Regions from separate parts of the Streptosporangium sp. LJ11 genome, predicted to be linked through region 2. Evidence: riboswitches for the same ligand, from Rfam matches in the RefSeq annotation. Region 2 holds a riboswitch; the other holds the start of a gene.
The links. Region 2 has a riboswitch for cyclic di-AMP ahead of ACTOQ3_RS02890 (C40 family peptidase). Riboswitches for the same ligand answer to the same signal wherever they lie in the genome.

Region 1 (7,025 bases), on a different contig from region 2:
TCGTGGACGCCGGGCACCACCAGCGCAGGCTGTTGCGGCTGACCGGACTGGACGTGGAGGAGAACCAGGCCAGGCGCCTCCTCAACGACCTCGACTCCTTCCGCGTGTCGCACGGCCTCCGCCACGAGGACGAGGCGATCGTGGCCCACCGCTGGCTGGCCGAGGTCTTCCAGCCCACGGTGCTGGCCGTGCCCCAGGAGCTGCGGGGCAAGCTGGAGCCCGCCCAGTTCTTCCACGAGGTGCTCGACCACCGCTGGTACATGTCGGAGGAGGCCGGGAACGACGTCGGCCTGCCCGCCGCGGTGAATTCCTATGTGAAGAACATTCTTGTTTTCAAGCCGGACGAAAAGGCACTCATCACCGACGACCCAACGGGTTGATTTCCACCCAGGGTATGTAACTTCCTACTCGGTTGGAGAATCGTATGCCTTCTCCTATCAAAGCCCTAGCCAGGAAGTTCGGTTACCGAGAGGTGTCCCTACGCTGACCGGGCGACGCTTGAAGTCGCTGGCGAGGGAGAGCACGTGCTCGGAATCGAAGACTGCCTCACCGAGGTAATGGCCATCCCCGGTGCCCTGGACGCGATCCTCATCGATCAGACCAGCGGGACCGCGGTGGCCACCGGCGGCGCGAGCCGCCACGCCGACGTGGAGAGGTCGGCCGCGGGGCTGAGCGAGACCCTGCGCGCGACGCTCGACGGGCTCGCCCTCGCCTCGCCCGGCGGCACGGTCCGGATCAACGACATGATCATCACCACGGACGGCGGCCACCATTTGCTGCGGCCGCTGGAAACGCTTTTCGACGGCCCTCTGGTCATTTATGTCAGGCTCGATCTCGAACGCTCGAACCTGGCACTGGCCCGCCACCGTCTCCAGGCCCTTTCCGGCCGTCTGATATCGACGTGAAATCATGCCGAACGTCGAGAACATCCTCAGCGGGCTCGCCGGCGACCACGCCACCGGCTCCCTGCGACTCGGCAAGGCGGGGATCATCTACCTCACCGACGGTCGCGTGACCTATGCCGAGAGCGCGGCGGCCCCCCGGCTGGAGGACCTGCTGGGCGCCTGCCGCGGGATATCCGCCCACGCCGTACGGCAGGTCAGGCAGGCCGCCACCCGCCGGCCACCGGACGCGCGTACCCCCCAGCCGTCGGGGGGCGAGCAGCTGGTCGCGCGGGGCCTGCTCACCAGGGGGGAACTGGAGTTCTGCGTGCTGAGCGCGGTGCTCGACGCCGCGTACTTCCTGCTGCAGGCCACCGGGCACCGGCCCAGGTTCCGGCGGGGAGAGCGGCACTGGCTCGGACCGCAGTGGTACTTCGACGCGACCGGCCTGCTCCGGGAGTGCGAGCGAAGGAAGGCGCAGTTGGAACAGACCTGGCCGTCCGCGGAGCTGGACACGCTCCCGGTCGTCCCGCTGGGGCGCATCAGCGCCCAGCGGGTGGTGCTGAGCTCGCTCCAGTGGGAGGTGCTCGTCGGCGCCGACTCCACGGCGACCCCGGCCGACCTGGCGCGCAAGCTGGGCCGTCCCGCGTACTCGGTACTGCTCGCCGTACGGCAGCTCGCCTCGTCCGGGCTGCTCCGCCTCCCGGAGCCCGCTCCGGCAGAGGCCCCCGGGGCCCCCGGGGCCCCCGGGGCCCCCGAGGCGCCGGCGCCGCTGCCCAGGCGGACGAGGGGTGCCACGGAGATCCCGGCGGCCGGTACGGGTTCTCCGGAGACGTCGCAGTGGCTTCCCAGGGCGAACGGGGACCCGGCCGACGTCAGTCTGCTCATCCGGCTCAGGAACGCATTGGAGGCGATGACTTGAGCCCGGTCACATGCCGATAAGGCTGCGGACGCTGAAGCTGATCGGAAGGAGGATGCCGGTGGAACTGCGTGAGGAGATACGGCGCGAGATGGCGGCGCTGCGAGAACGCGTACCCGACGTGAACGGGAGCATCGCGTGCAGCGTCGACGGTCTGACGATAGCGAGCGACCTGGAGAGGGACACCGAGCAGACCGGGGCGCTCTCCTCCGCGGTGCTGGCCCTCAGCCGCCGGATGACGAGCATGGCCGGCAAGGGCACCTTCGAGGAGACGTTGATCTCCGGCACCAACGGCTACGCGGCGTTCTACGCCGCCGGACCCAAGATCGTCCTCACAGTCCTGGCGCGCCCGGGGACCAACCTCGGGCTGCTCCGGCTGGAGGGCCGCAAGACGGCGGCCAGACTGGCCGCCGCCGGTTCGCGCACATCGATACCCCAGTGATCGGAGACAGCAATGGGCAACATGGACATCTCGCTCAAGGAGATGATGGCGATCGACGGTGCCGTCGGCGCGGTCGTCGTCGACTACAACAGCGGGATGGCGCTGGGCGCGCTCGGCGGGTCCAAGGACCTCGACCTCCAGATCGCGGCCGCGGGTAACACCGAGGTCGTCAAGGCCAAGATGCGGACCATGGAGTCGCTCGGCCTCAAGGACGGCATCGAGGACATCCTCATCACGCTCGGCACGCAGTACCACGTGATCCGCCCGATCGCCGGCCGGAGCGGCAAAGGGCTGTTCCTCTACCTGGCTCTCGACCGGAACCGGGCCAACCTCGCGCTCGCGCGGCACACCCTGCGCGGCATCGAGGAGAAGCTCGAAGTCTGATCCTCCGGTGCGGTCCGCGCCCCGGGAGGCACGGACCGCACCGGAGTCCTCTCAGCGTCCTCCCGGAGTCCTCCCGGAGCCCTCCCGGAGCCCTTTCGGAGCGTTCCCGGAGGACTCCGGAGGGCGGCGGCTCCGGCTCAGCCCTTCCCCGCGCCGATCTCGGCGGCGCGGGCACCGGCGACGGCCACGCCGGCCGGGGCGTGCCAGGAGGCGGACTCGACCATGACCTTGGGCTTGCCGGTCCACGGCCGCACCGCGGCGCTCACCGGCTGGGTCTGCACGCCTATCCCCAGTTCCTGGGCCTTGGCGAAGACGACCGTCGGAGGCTTGGCCGGGCTGGTGTCCCTGCGGCTCCAGGCACCGGTGGAGAACGCGACGGGGTGGTTCTTTATCCCCGTACCGTCACCCCACTTGGTGACCACGTACTTGATGTCGATGTGGCCCATCCCGCCGTTGCCGTCCACGCCGAGCGTGCTGGCGTTGAACGTTCCACCGGTCAGGTCGGCGAAGGTCTTGGCGTCGATGTCGATCATGATGCCCTGGTTCGAGGGGGAACCGGGGCCGCGGTCGCCGACGAAGAACTTGGCCTTCTTGCCCTTGTAGATGAGGTAACCCTCGGTGAGCAGGGGCCAGCTCGGGCTGGCGATCATGCCCTTCTGCATCGGCCGGCCGCTGGCGGGCAGACCGGTGTCACCGGCCCGGCCGGAGGAGTCGTCCCAGAAGTAGGAGGCCGTGGTCGCGCCCTGGAGGAGGACGGACTCGGCGCTGGCCTTCGCCACCCCGACCTCGGGGTCGGCGGTGGCGGCGAAACAGGTGGATGCGGGCAGCGCCACCGCGACACCGGTGGCGGCGAGGACGCTCGCGCCGACCAGAGCGGCGGCGGCGAGGCGGCTTCCGCGGGGCTTGTTCTTCTGCCAGGTGAACTTGCTCAGGCCGTTCTTGTGCAAACCAAGGAAGGGGCGCATGGAGAAAAGGCTCTTTCGCGAGGGAACGGGGCAGCCACGTGCGACACACCGAAGGGGTGCACTGGCGGGGACGCGCTCGTCGGAAAAGGGGGCGTAGCCGGAATCTCAGGCAATCGCTACGCGGAGCACGATCTGGAAGGTGCCGCGATCAGGCGCGGCGAGAAGGTCCGGGGGGAACGGGGGATGTCGGCGGAAGGGGGGAAAAGTTCAGGTGGTCGGCACGGACAAGGGCTGCACCGACGTGGTAACGCGGTGATCCATGAGGGGATCTCCTCTCCATCTCGTCTACCGGGTTAGCTGACGGGTTCGGGCGGTGGAGTTGCCCTACCGCCGCGTGGTCGCGGCGGATTCACCCCGGAAAAGTGGTTCCCCGGCTCCGGGGCCCCTGCGGGCCCTCGGGATTCGACGTCGGCCGGCCGCTCCCTCTTGTGAAGGGCAGGTCGCCTACCGATGACTGTGGACACTACCCACCAAAACCGGACAAAGCAAAGCAAACACCATGAAAACCCCAGAAGATCTACCTACAAGGTTCAAGGAAGCCTCATCGATCGCCCCGTCAGGCCAACACCCGTCCTACCAGCACGGATGTCTCCCCCATCTCGGTGTCCAGCCCCGAAACCCCGTCCCGGGCCCCGTTCCAGGGCCCCGCGCCCGGAGATCCACGCGGCGGAACGCCGCCTCGCGAGCCCTCCCCAGGCCGGCCGATCCCTTTCCGTAAAGGTTCACTCAAGGGGAGCCCGCCCCGCGGGTCGTCCCCGGCCGACCGGTCCCGCCCGGCCCCGCTCAGTCCCACCAGAACGACCAGGCGTTCCTGCCCTTGATCTGCTCGGCGTAGTCGATGAGGTTCCCCGCCCCCTGGATGATGCTGTCGGGACAGAACGTCCAGTGCTCCGCGGCGACGTGCAGGGCGTGCTCGGAGGTGGTCGGGGGCGCGGCGACGCTGAGGTCGAGGGTGTTGAAACCCATGCCGACCACCCGCACCCCGAACCTGTCCTCCCAGCTGCGCACGACGGCCGCGAGCGGGACCATCCACTCGTTGTGGTTGAGGGCGCCCTGCCAGCCCATGACGGCGAGGGCGTCGGCCCCGCGCTCGACCGCGACGAGCCCGAGCGGGGTCCTGCGCTCGGCCACCAGCCCGGCGTACCAGTCGGCGACCACGCCGGGGTCTGCGGCGAGCCTGCCCGGGGGGGCCGGGCCGGGGCACTCGGGTCCGAAGGGCTCGAGCAGTTCGAGCTGGTCGAGGTTGGCCTTGGCGATCCAGTCGGACCACACCTCGGCCATGAACGCGGCGGCGTGGTAGTTGTCGATCTGACCGGCCGTGTCCGGGGCGATCTGGCCGGCCGACCAGGGCTGGACGGAGTCCTCCAGCAGCACCGGCCACAGGCCCGACCGCTCGTGCTGGGCCCTCAGCCGCGCCCAGTACTCGCCGGAGACCGCCACCTCGCTGAGCCAGAACGCCGGACGGCGACGGACGGCGAGCTGGGCGTAACCGGGGTCGGGCCACACCACGTCCCCCGGCGGCAGCTCCACCGAGAGCCTCCTGCCCCTGCCCCCGCCGGTCCCGTCGCCGCCCTCGCTCCCGTCGGCTCCGTCGGCTCCATCGGCGAACAGCTGGCCCAGAACTGGCGGAAGTCGCTCACTCTCACAATCGCTCATCTCTACCGATCCGATCCTGACCACGGACCAATTTTGGCCTGTCAACCATCCCGAGGGACAGTTCTGCCCTGGTCCAGGCAAAAATTATCGGTAGTGGGGAGAAACGGAACCGGGTGGGTGCCCGTCCTCCACCGTCCGTCCGGCCGGCCAGGCGCGGTTTGTTGTGCAGTGCAGAACGTTGTGCTGCAAAGTGGCCGCAGGGCGGGGTACTCGCCTACCTTGACCAGGTATTCGATTGCCGGATCACATTGGGAAGCCGCGATGAGTGAGCCCGCTCCGGAACGCAACCGGTCGGCCTCGCTCCGACGCGCCCTCGCCGTCCTCGCGCACGTACGCGACCACGCGGGTGCGGGCCACGGCCTGTCGCTCACCCGGCTCGCCGAGGCGCTCGACCTGTCCAAGAGCACGGTGCTCCGGTTGACCGCCCCGCTCATCGAGGCCAGGCTCCTGGAGCGCGACCGCAGGAGCGGCGCATACCGGCTGGGCAGCGGCGCCCTGCACCTCGGGCAGGCCTACCTGTCCACCCTCGACCTGCGGACGGTGGCCGCCGAGGAGTCGCACCGCCTGATGGCGGAGACCAGGGAGACCGTCCACCTCGTGGTCTACGATCCGCCCGACGTGGTCTACATCGACAAGGTCGAGAACGAGACCAACGTGCGCATGGCCTCGCGCATCGGCAGCCGCAACCCCGTCTACCGCACCGCCGTGGGCAAGGCGATCCTCGCCTGGCAGCCGGAGGAGGCCGTCGAGGAGATCGTGGCCGCCGGGATGCCGCACGTCACCCGGTACACCATCACCGACGCCGCGCGCCTGCGCGCCGAGCTGGGCCGGATCCGGCAGCGGGGCTACTCGGTCGACGACCGCGAGAACGAGCCCGAGGTGCGCTGCGTCGCGGCGCCGATCTTCAACCACAACGACGTCGCCACCTCGGCGATCTCCATCTCGGGCCTCACCTCCCGGATCACCGCCGCGCGGGTGCGAGACCTGGGTCCCCTGGTGGCCGAGACGGCCCTGCGCATCTCCAGAAAGCTCGGGTCGACCCGATGACCGACGAAGCCCGCCCGCCGACTCCCTAAGGACCCGTTTTCCATGACTGATCTGGTAACGCTCGGTGAGAGCATGGCGCTGTTCACCGCGCGGCGCACCGGCCCGCTCAGGCACGCCCGCGACTTCGGGCTCGGCGTGGGCGGCGCGGAGTCGAACGTGGCCATCGGCGTCGCCCGCCTCGGCGGGCGCGCGGCCTGGATCGGCAGGGTGGGCGCCGACGAGTTCGGCGAGCTGCTGCGCTCGACGCTGGCCGGCGAGGGCGTCGACGTGCGGGGGATGCGGGTCGATCCCGAGGCGCCCACCGGCCTGATGATCAAGAGCAGGCGCACGGCCGAGACGGTCGACGTGCGCTACTACCGCTCGGCGAGCGCCGGATCCCGGCTGCGCCCCTCCGACCTGGACGTCTCGCTGATCCGCTCGGCACGCGTGCTGCACGTCACGGGCATCACGCTCGCGCTGTCGGCGTCCGCCGCCGAGGCGGTGCGGGCCGCGATCGCCGAGGCTCGCGCCGCGGGCGCGATCGTGTCGATGGACGTCAACTACCGCCGTGCCCTGTGGACGCCCGCCGAGGCCTCCGCCGCGCTGCGCGAGACCGTCGCCTCCGTGGACGTCCTGTTCGCGACCGAGGCCGAGGCCCGGCTGGTCGTCGAGGGGGACGACCCGCTCACCCTGGCCGGAGCCCTGTCGGCCCTCGGCCCGCGCCACGTCCTCATCAAGCGCGGCGCCCTCGG
Region 2 (7,025 bases):
AAGTGGAAGCGGGCCAGGAAGAAGTACCGCACGCTCAACGAGGACCTGACCCGCCAGAACGAGCAGGTCGCCGGGCTGCGCAAGGAGCTCGTCACGATGGCCGTCAGCACCTACCAGGTCGGCGTGATCAACGGCTGGGAAGGCATGATCTACCAGGCCGATCCCGGCGCCCTGCTGAGCGGCCTGGCCGCCGCCGACCAGATGTCCACCTCCCGCGCCCAGTCCCTGAACGCCTTCGACGAGGCCACCAAGGCGCTGCGGACCAGCCGGGACCAGGCGAAAAAGGCGCTGGCCGAGGCCGACGAGACGCGTGACGAGCTGGCCAGGGAGAAGGCCAGGGCCGACAAGATGGTCAAGGCCCAGACGAAGATCCTGCGCGAGCTCAACGCCTTCAGGACGGGCAACCCCGAGAGCGCCGGGATCCAGTACAACGGCTCCGCCTCGGGCAACGCCCGCGCCGCCCTGCAGTTCGCCTTCGCCCAGGTCGGCAAGCCCTACCGGTACGGTGGCACGGGCCCCGGCGGCTGGGACTGCTCCGGCCTGGTCCAGGGCGCCTGGCGCAGCGGGGGGGTCAGCCTCCCCCGCACGACCTGGGAGCAGTGGAGCTGGGGCGCGAGCCGCAAGGTCTCGCTGAGCGAGCTCCAGCCGGGCGACCTCATCTTCAGCGAGGGTCTCGGCCATGTCAGCATGTACGCGGGCAACGGCCAGATCGTGCACGCCCCGCAGACCGGCGACGTCGTCAAGGTCGTCCCGCTGTCCGCCTACGGCCGCCGCATCGTCGGAGCCGTCCGCCCCTGACCGCGCTCCCGCCGGGGAGGTCCCGGCCCCGCCTCGCGCGTGACGGGGTGCCGGAAAAAACCGGATGTGCCGGACACGGCGGTACTGCCAGCATCGGGACATGATCAAGCCGTGGATGCCCGACGAGCTCGCGTACGCCGGTCCCGAGCACCTCGACGCCGCGTTCGTCGCCGGGTTCGACCGCAAGCAGGGCAGGCCCGACCCCGGGGAGGACCTCGCCGTGCTCGCGGGGCACGGCGTGGGGGAGGCGGCGACGGTCGTGGAGTTCGGCGCGGGGACGGGGCAGTTCGCCCTCGCCGCGGCGCGGCGGTTCCGGCGGGTGGTGGCGGTGGACGTCTCCCCGGCGATGCACGACTTCCTCGGCGCCCGCGCCGCCGAGGAGGGGCTCTCCGGCCTTGAGCGCGTGCGTGCGGGCTTCCTGTCCTACGAGCACGCGGGGCCGCCCGCCGACGCGGTCTACACCCGCCACGCGCTCCACCAGCTCCCCGACTTCTGGAAGGCCGTCGCGCTCGACCGCGTCGCGCGGATCGTACGGCCCGGGGGCGTCCTGCGCCTGCGGGACCTGATCTTCGACTTCCGGCCGGCCGACGCCGACGCCGTGCTCGGCCGCTGGCTCGACGGCGCGGCGGGCGATCCCGCGCTGGGCTACACCCGCGACGACTACGCCGAGCATCTGCGCACCGAGTACAGCACCTTCAGGTGGCTGCTCGAACCGATGCTCGACGCCGCCGGATTCGAGATCGTCGAGGCGGGCTTCCGGGAGTCGATGTACGGCGCCTACACGTGCGTCAGGCGCTGAGGTCACCCGGCCGGATCGTCCGGGACCGCTCCACCGGCGGTGAGTGTGATGAAGATTACATAAATCGTGATTTGTCGGACTAGAGAGAAGGGTGTGACGAGAGTCATATCTCAATAGCATAAATAGCCATTAAGCAGGGGTAACAGGAAGATCAAGAGGGGTAGTAGATCTTCCAATTTGGCGAATGCTTTGCCGAAAGTTGGAGATCGGGGTAACTTCTGGCGTCGCGACGTGCAAGCCACGCCGTCGCGGTGAATGTCGGTCTTCGGGCCGGTGTCCCTATAGAAATCCAACCGGCCGCCGCGCCCCCACCCGGGGGCAGGGCTCGTCGCGGCGGCCCGCCGAATCTATGCAGCCAGGAGGCATGGAACCGGGGACCCAAAAGGCCCGATACAGCGTGGCCAGGGGTGAATCGGCGCGTTTGTGCCGTAGGGCATCTTCCAAGCCCGAATCCGTCAGCTAACCCGGTAGGCATCAGTGGAAGTCCCAAGGAGAAATCCTGTCTACCACCCCGTACAACCCTCGTCTGTCGCGCCTTTTCCGCCTTTCCCTCGGCGGCATCGCCCTCACCCTGACCGCCTCAGCCGGAGCGGTCACCCTGGGGTCCACGGCGGCGCAGGCGGTGGACGGCCCCTCCGAGATACTGGTCAACAGCGTGGCCGGTGTCTCCGAGAAGGCCGAGAGCACCAAGAAGACCGCCTCTCAGACCGGGACCAAGGCCAAGGCCGAAACCAAGGCCACGGTCAAGGCCAAGGCCAGGAAGAGCAGGGCGGCACTGCAGAAGGTCCGGGCCGGCAAGGCGGTCTCGGCGGCCAAGAGGCAGATCGGCGATCCGTACCGGTGGGGAGCCTCCGGTCCCGGAGCGTTCGACTGCTCGGGGCTCGTCCGGTACGCCTGGCGGAAGGCGGGCGTGTCCCTTCCCAGGATCACGCACAGCCAGTACAGGTCGATCAGGAAAAAGGTCTCGTGGAGCAATTTGCGCCCCGGTGACCTGCTGTTCTTCAGTGGAAAGGGTCATGTCGGCATGTACGTCGGCAAGGGCAGGATGGTCCACTCGCCGAGCAGCGGCAAGACGGTCCGTGTCGTGAGGCTGGCGGGCTACTACAGGTCCTCCTTCGCCGGAGCGGTACGGCCCGGGGCCTGAGCCCCGCACGAAGCCCGGGTACGGAGCCCGGGTACGGAGCCCGGGTACGGAGCCCGGGTACGGAGCCCGGGACCCGCGCGTGAGCACGGAGCCCAGGTACGGAATCCGAGCCCGCGCCGGAGCACGCGCCCGAGCACATGCCCGAGCACGCGCCCGAGCACGGAAAAGCGGCCCCGGTCCTCCACCAGGAGGACCGGGGCCGCTCCATGCCGGTCGAGTACCATCGGCTCGTGTCCGTCCCGAAAGGGCGCCGCGCCGTGCTCGCCGGGATGCTGGCGCTGATGAGCGCCGGCCCGTTCGCCGGGACGGGACCTCTCCTGGCCGGAGCCGCACCCCTCCCGCGCGCCCCCCGCCCCCTCGTCCCGTACGCCTCCCGGAGCCCGCGCGACCCCCGAGACCTGTGGCGGGGCGCCGCGGTCACCGTCCGGGGCGAGCACTCCCTCGTGATCGGCCACGGCGTCCCGGCCGCCGTCCTGCGGGATCTGGCGGCCAGGGCCGACCGGGCCCGCGCGACGATCGCGGCGATCTGGGGGCCGGTCCCCGCGGTGGTCCTCTTCCCCGCCACCGACGCCGAGGCCGCGGCGCTCGCCGGGGCCGGGAGCACCCGCGGCCTGGCCGCGATGGCGACCGCGGACCGGGTGGTCGTCCTGCCGTCGGGGTACGCCCGGCTCACCGCGACCGGCAGGGACGTGGTGATCACCCACGAGCTCGCCCACGTGGCCACCGGCGCGACCCGCGGCGGCCGGGTGCCGATGTGGCTGTCGGAGGGCTTCGCCGACTACGCGGGCTACCGCGACGCCGGGATCGCGGTGCGTACGGCCGCCGCCGAACTGGCCGCCGAGGTGCGCTCGGGCGTCCTGCCCGCCAGGCTCCCCGGCCCGGCCGACTTCGCCCCCGGCGCGCCGAGGCTCGCGCAGGCCTACGAGGAGGCGTGGCTCGCCTGCCGGTTCGTCGCGGAGCGCTTCGGGGAGAAGGCCCTGGTGAGGCTCTACGGTAGCGATGTCGAGAGCACGCTCGGCCTGCCGGTGGACGAGTTCACCCGAGCCTGGCGCGACTACCTCAGGGAGGAACTCACGTGACGCTGAGCACGACGGACACGCCCGCGGGCGTGCGGTCGGCGGGGTGGGCGCTGGCCGCCCTGGGGGTGGTCACGCTGGCGGTCGTGGCGTTCATGACGCCCTGGAGGGCGCTGCCCGAGGGGGCCCCGGCCGTCGTTCCCGATCCGGCCCGCGACTTCACCGCCGAGCAGATCGCCAGGGCCGGGACGTTCGACGCGCTGGTCAGCCTTCCCGGCTATCTGTCGCTCGGCCTGACGCTGGTCGTGGCGGGGGTGCTGGTGGCCACCCCGCTGGGCGCGCGGCTCGCCGGCCGGCTGCCGGGGCCCTGGTGGCTGCGGGCGCTCCTCGGCGTGCTGGCGCTGTCGGTGGCCGTGGCGATCCTGCGCTGGCCCCTGGGGATGTGGTCGGAGAGCCACCTGCGCGACTTCGGGCTGTCCACCCAGGCCTGGCCGGCGTGGGCGGCCGACCGGGCCAAGAGCACCGGCATCGGCACCGCGCTGACCGCGATCATGGTGCTGGCGGTGATCGCCCTGGCGCGGCGCTACCGGCGCTGGTGGATCCCCGCGGCGGCCGGGGCCTTCGCCCTGACCGTGGTCGCCTCCTTCGCCTACCCGGTGCTCATCGAGCCGGTCTTCAACGACTTCAGGCCGCTGGAGGCCGGGCAGCTCCGCGACGACCTGCTCGCCATGGCCGCCAGGGACGGCGTGCCGGTCGAGAACGTGCTCGTCGCCGACGCCTCCCGGCGGACCACCGCGCTCAACGCGTACGTCTCCGGATTCGGCGCGACCCGCAGGATCGTGGTCTACGACACGCTGCTCCGCGCGCCCGCCGACGAGGTCGAGCTGGTGGTCGCCCACGAGCTGGGCCACGCCAAGGCGGGCGACGTGCTGTCGGGCACGCTCGTCGGCGGCCTGGGCGCGGCGTTCGGGGCGTGCCTGCTCTACGCGGTGACCTCCGCCGGGGCCGTACGGCGCCGGGCGGGGATCTTCTCCCTCGGCGACCCGAGGGCGGTGGGACTGGTCATGGGGCTGCTGAGCCTGGCCACGGTCCTGTCGGGACCGGCCCAGAACCTGGTGAGCAGGCAGATCGAGGCCCGTGCGGACGTGCACGCGCTGGACCTGACCAGGGACCCGGCGACGTTCGTCGCCATGCAGAGACGACTGGCGGCCACCAATATTTCGGATTTGTCGCCAGATCTAGTCGAATATGTACTTTATGCATCGCATCCCACGACGCCGCAGCGCATCGCCCTGGCGCGATCCTGGGCACGGCTGAACGGCCTCCCCGAACCGTGAGCCGCACGCTGGTCGTCACGAACGACTTCCCGCCCCGCGCAGGGGGGATCCAGTCGTTCGTGTACGGTCTCATCGCCCGCCGCCCGCCCGGCTCCGTCGTCGTCTACGCCCCCCGGTGGGCCGGCAGCGCGGCCTTCGACCTGCGCCAGCCGTACCCCGTCGTGCGGCACCCGACCTCGCTGATGCTGCCCACGCCCGCCGTCGCCCGCCGGGCCGCCGGGCTGGTCGCCGAGTTCGGGTGCGACACCGTGGTCTTCGGGGCGGCGGCGCCGCTCGGGCTGCTCGCGCCCCGGATGCGCGAGGCCGGGGCCCGTCGCGTCGTCATGGTCACTCACGGCCACGAGGCGGGCTGGGCCGGGATCCCGATCGGCCGCCGGGTGCTCGCCAGAATCGGGGCGGACGCCGACGTGGTCACCTACCTGGGGGAGTACACCCGCCGGCGGCTGGCCAGGGTGATGGCGGCGGACAAACTGGTGCGGCTCGCGCCCGGCGTCGACACCGAGGTGTTCCACCCGGGGGCCGGCGGGGGGCGGGTGCGCGCGCGACTCGGCCTGGGGGAGCGGCCGGTGGTGGTCTGCCTGTCCAGGCTGGTGCCGCGCAAGGGCCAGGACACGCTCCTGCGGGCCTGGCCCGGCGTGGTCGGGGACGTGCCCGGCGCGGTGCTCCTGATCGTCGGCGGGGGCCCGTACCGCAGGACCCTGGAACGGCTGGCCCGGCCGATGGGCGCTTCGGTGAGGCTCACCGGCCCGGTGCCGGAGGCGGAGCTGCCCGGCTACCTCGCCGCGGGTGACGTGTTCGCCATGCCGTGCCGCACCCGTCTGGGCGGCGTCGACGTGGAGGGACTCGGCATCGTCTACCTGGAGGCCTCCGCCAGCGGCCTGCCCGTGGTGGCCGGTTCCTCGGGCGGCGCCCCCGACGCCGTGCTGAACGGGGAGACCGGCCTGGTCGTCGACGGCACCCGCCCCGAGGAGGTCGCGGCGGCCCTGGTCGGCCTGCTCAAGGATCCGGCCGGGGCGCGTGCGATGGGGGAGCGCGGGCGCGAGTGGGCGGCGCGCGAGTGGAACTGGGACCTCGCCGCCTCCCGCTTCGCCCGCCTCCTGGAGCCCGCGGAGGCCCCCTAGGCGAGCAGGTCCCGATGCCGGGAACAGTCCGGGAACAGGCCGGGAACAGTCCGGGAACAGGTACGGCGACGCGTACCGGTCGGTGAGCCCGCCCGTGAGGCACGTCCGTGGCGGGCCGGATGCCCCCGTGCCGTCCGGAGACCGGACCGCGTCGGCCGCCGCCATCTGGCGCAACCGCGGCACCGGCCGGCCCGTCACCCGGTCACCGACCGCCTGCGGCCACCGACCGGACCCCGAGCGAAACGGTCCCCGCCGGATCGCGGGCCGGTCGGTAGGCCGCGCATCGTGAACGCATCGCGGAGATATCAACCACGGCTCGCAGGATCGGTGTCACAAGGAAGCACTACCAGGGAGTGTCCCCATGTCCACCACTGCCGTCGTCGTCACCGTCCTCGCCGCCCTCTGGGTGGGTTTCTCGGCCTTCTCTCTCCTCCGCCGCGCTGATTGGGTCGTGGAGCCGCTGATGGACTACGGCGTCCCCCGCTCGTGGTGGACCTGGCTCGGCGCGGCCAAGGCCGCGGGGGCCGCGGGCCTGCTCGTCGGCCTGTTCGTGCCGGTCATCGGCGTCCTGGCCGGGATCTGCCTGGTGCTGTACTTCGCCGGAGCCGTCGTCACCGTGCTCCGGGCGCGCTCGTACTCGACCGTCGTCTTTCCCCTGCTGTACATGGGCCCGGTCATCGCCGCCCTGGTACTGGGACACGTCGCCTGACACCGACGCGGATCACAGCCGCAGGCTGTCATGTCGCCGCCGGGCCGCGCCGAGCCGCACCGGAGACCCGCGCGGGCTCCAGGGTGCCTGGAGCCCGCGGA

Region 1: linked by a shared signal. The riboswitch ahead of ACTOQ3_RS01155 (hypothetical protein) and the one ahead of ACTOQ3_RS02890 (C40 family peptidase) in region 2 are both predicted to bind cyclic di-AMP.

Annotation. Positions count from the first base shown of each region.
Region 1 covers NZ_JBPXMB010000001.1:235,415-242,439, forward strand. The annotation lists gene ACTOQ3_RS01130 (DUF4032 domain-containing protein) at 1-380, shown strand, start outside; gene ACTOQ3_RS01135 (roadblock/LC7 domain-containing protein) at 525-905, shown strand; gene ACTOQ3_RS01140 (hypothetical protein) at 910-1,803, shown strand; gene ACTOQ3_RS01145 (roadblock/LC7 domain-containing protein) at 1,856-2,242, shown strand; gene ACTOQ3_RS01150 (hypothetical protein) at 2,255-2,626, shown strand; gene ACTOQ3_RS01155 (hypothetical protein) at 2,764-3,591, opposite strand; cyclic di-AMP (ydaO/yuaA leader) riboswitch at 3,859-4,009, opposite strand; gene ACTOQ3_RS01160 (DUF4253 domain-containing protein) at 4,375-5,247, opposite strand; gene ACTOQ3_RS01165 (IclR family transcriptional regulator) at 5,509-6,294, shown strand; gene ACTOQ3_RS01170 (sugar kinase) at 6,337-7,025, shown strand, end outside.
Region 2 covers NZ_JBPXMB010000002.1:66,573-73,597, forward strand. The annotation lists gene ACTOQ3_RS02880 (NlpC/P60 family protein) at 1-798, shown strand, start outside; gene ACTOQ3_RS02885 (class I SAM-dependent methyltransferase) at 899-1,597, shown strand; cyclic di-AMP (ydaO/yuaA leader) riboswitch at 1,927-2,086, shown strand; gene ACTOQ3_RS02890 (C40 family peptidase) at 2,220-2,741, shown strand; gene ACTOQ3_RS02895 (hypothetical protein) at 2,972-3,820, shown strand; gene ACTOQ3_RS02900 (M48 family metallopeptidase) at 3,817-5,094, shown strand; gene ACTOQ3_RS02905 (glycosyltransferase family 4 protein) at 5,091-6,215, shown strand; gene ACTOQ3_RS02910 (DoxX family protein) at 6,577-6,924, shown strand.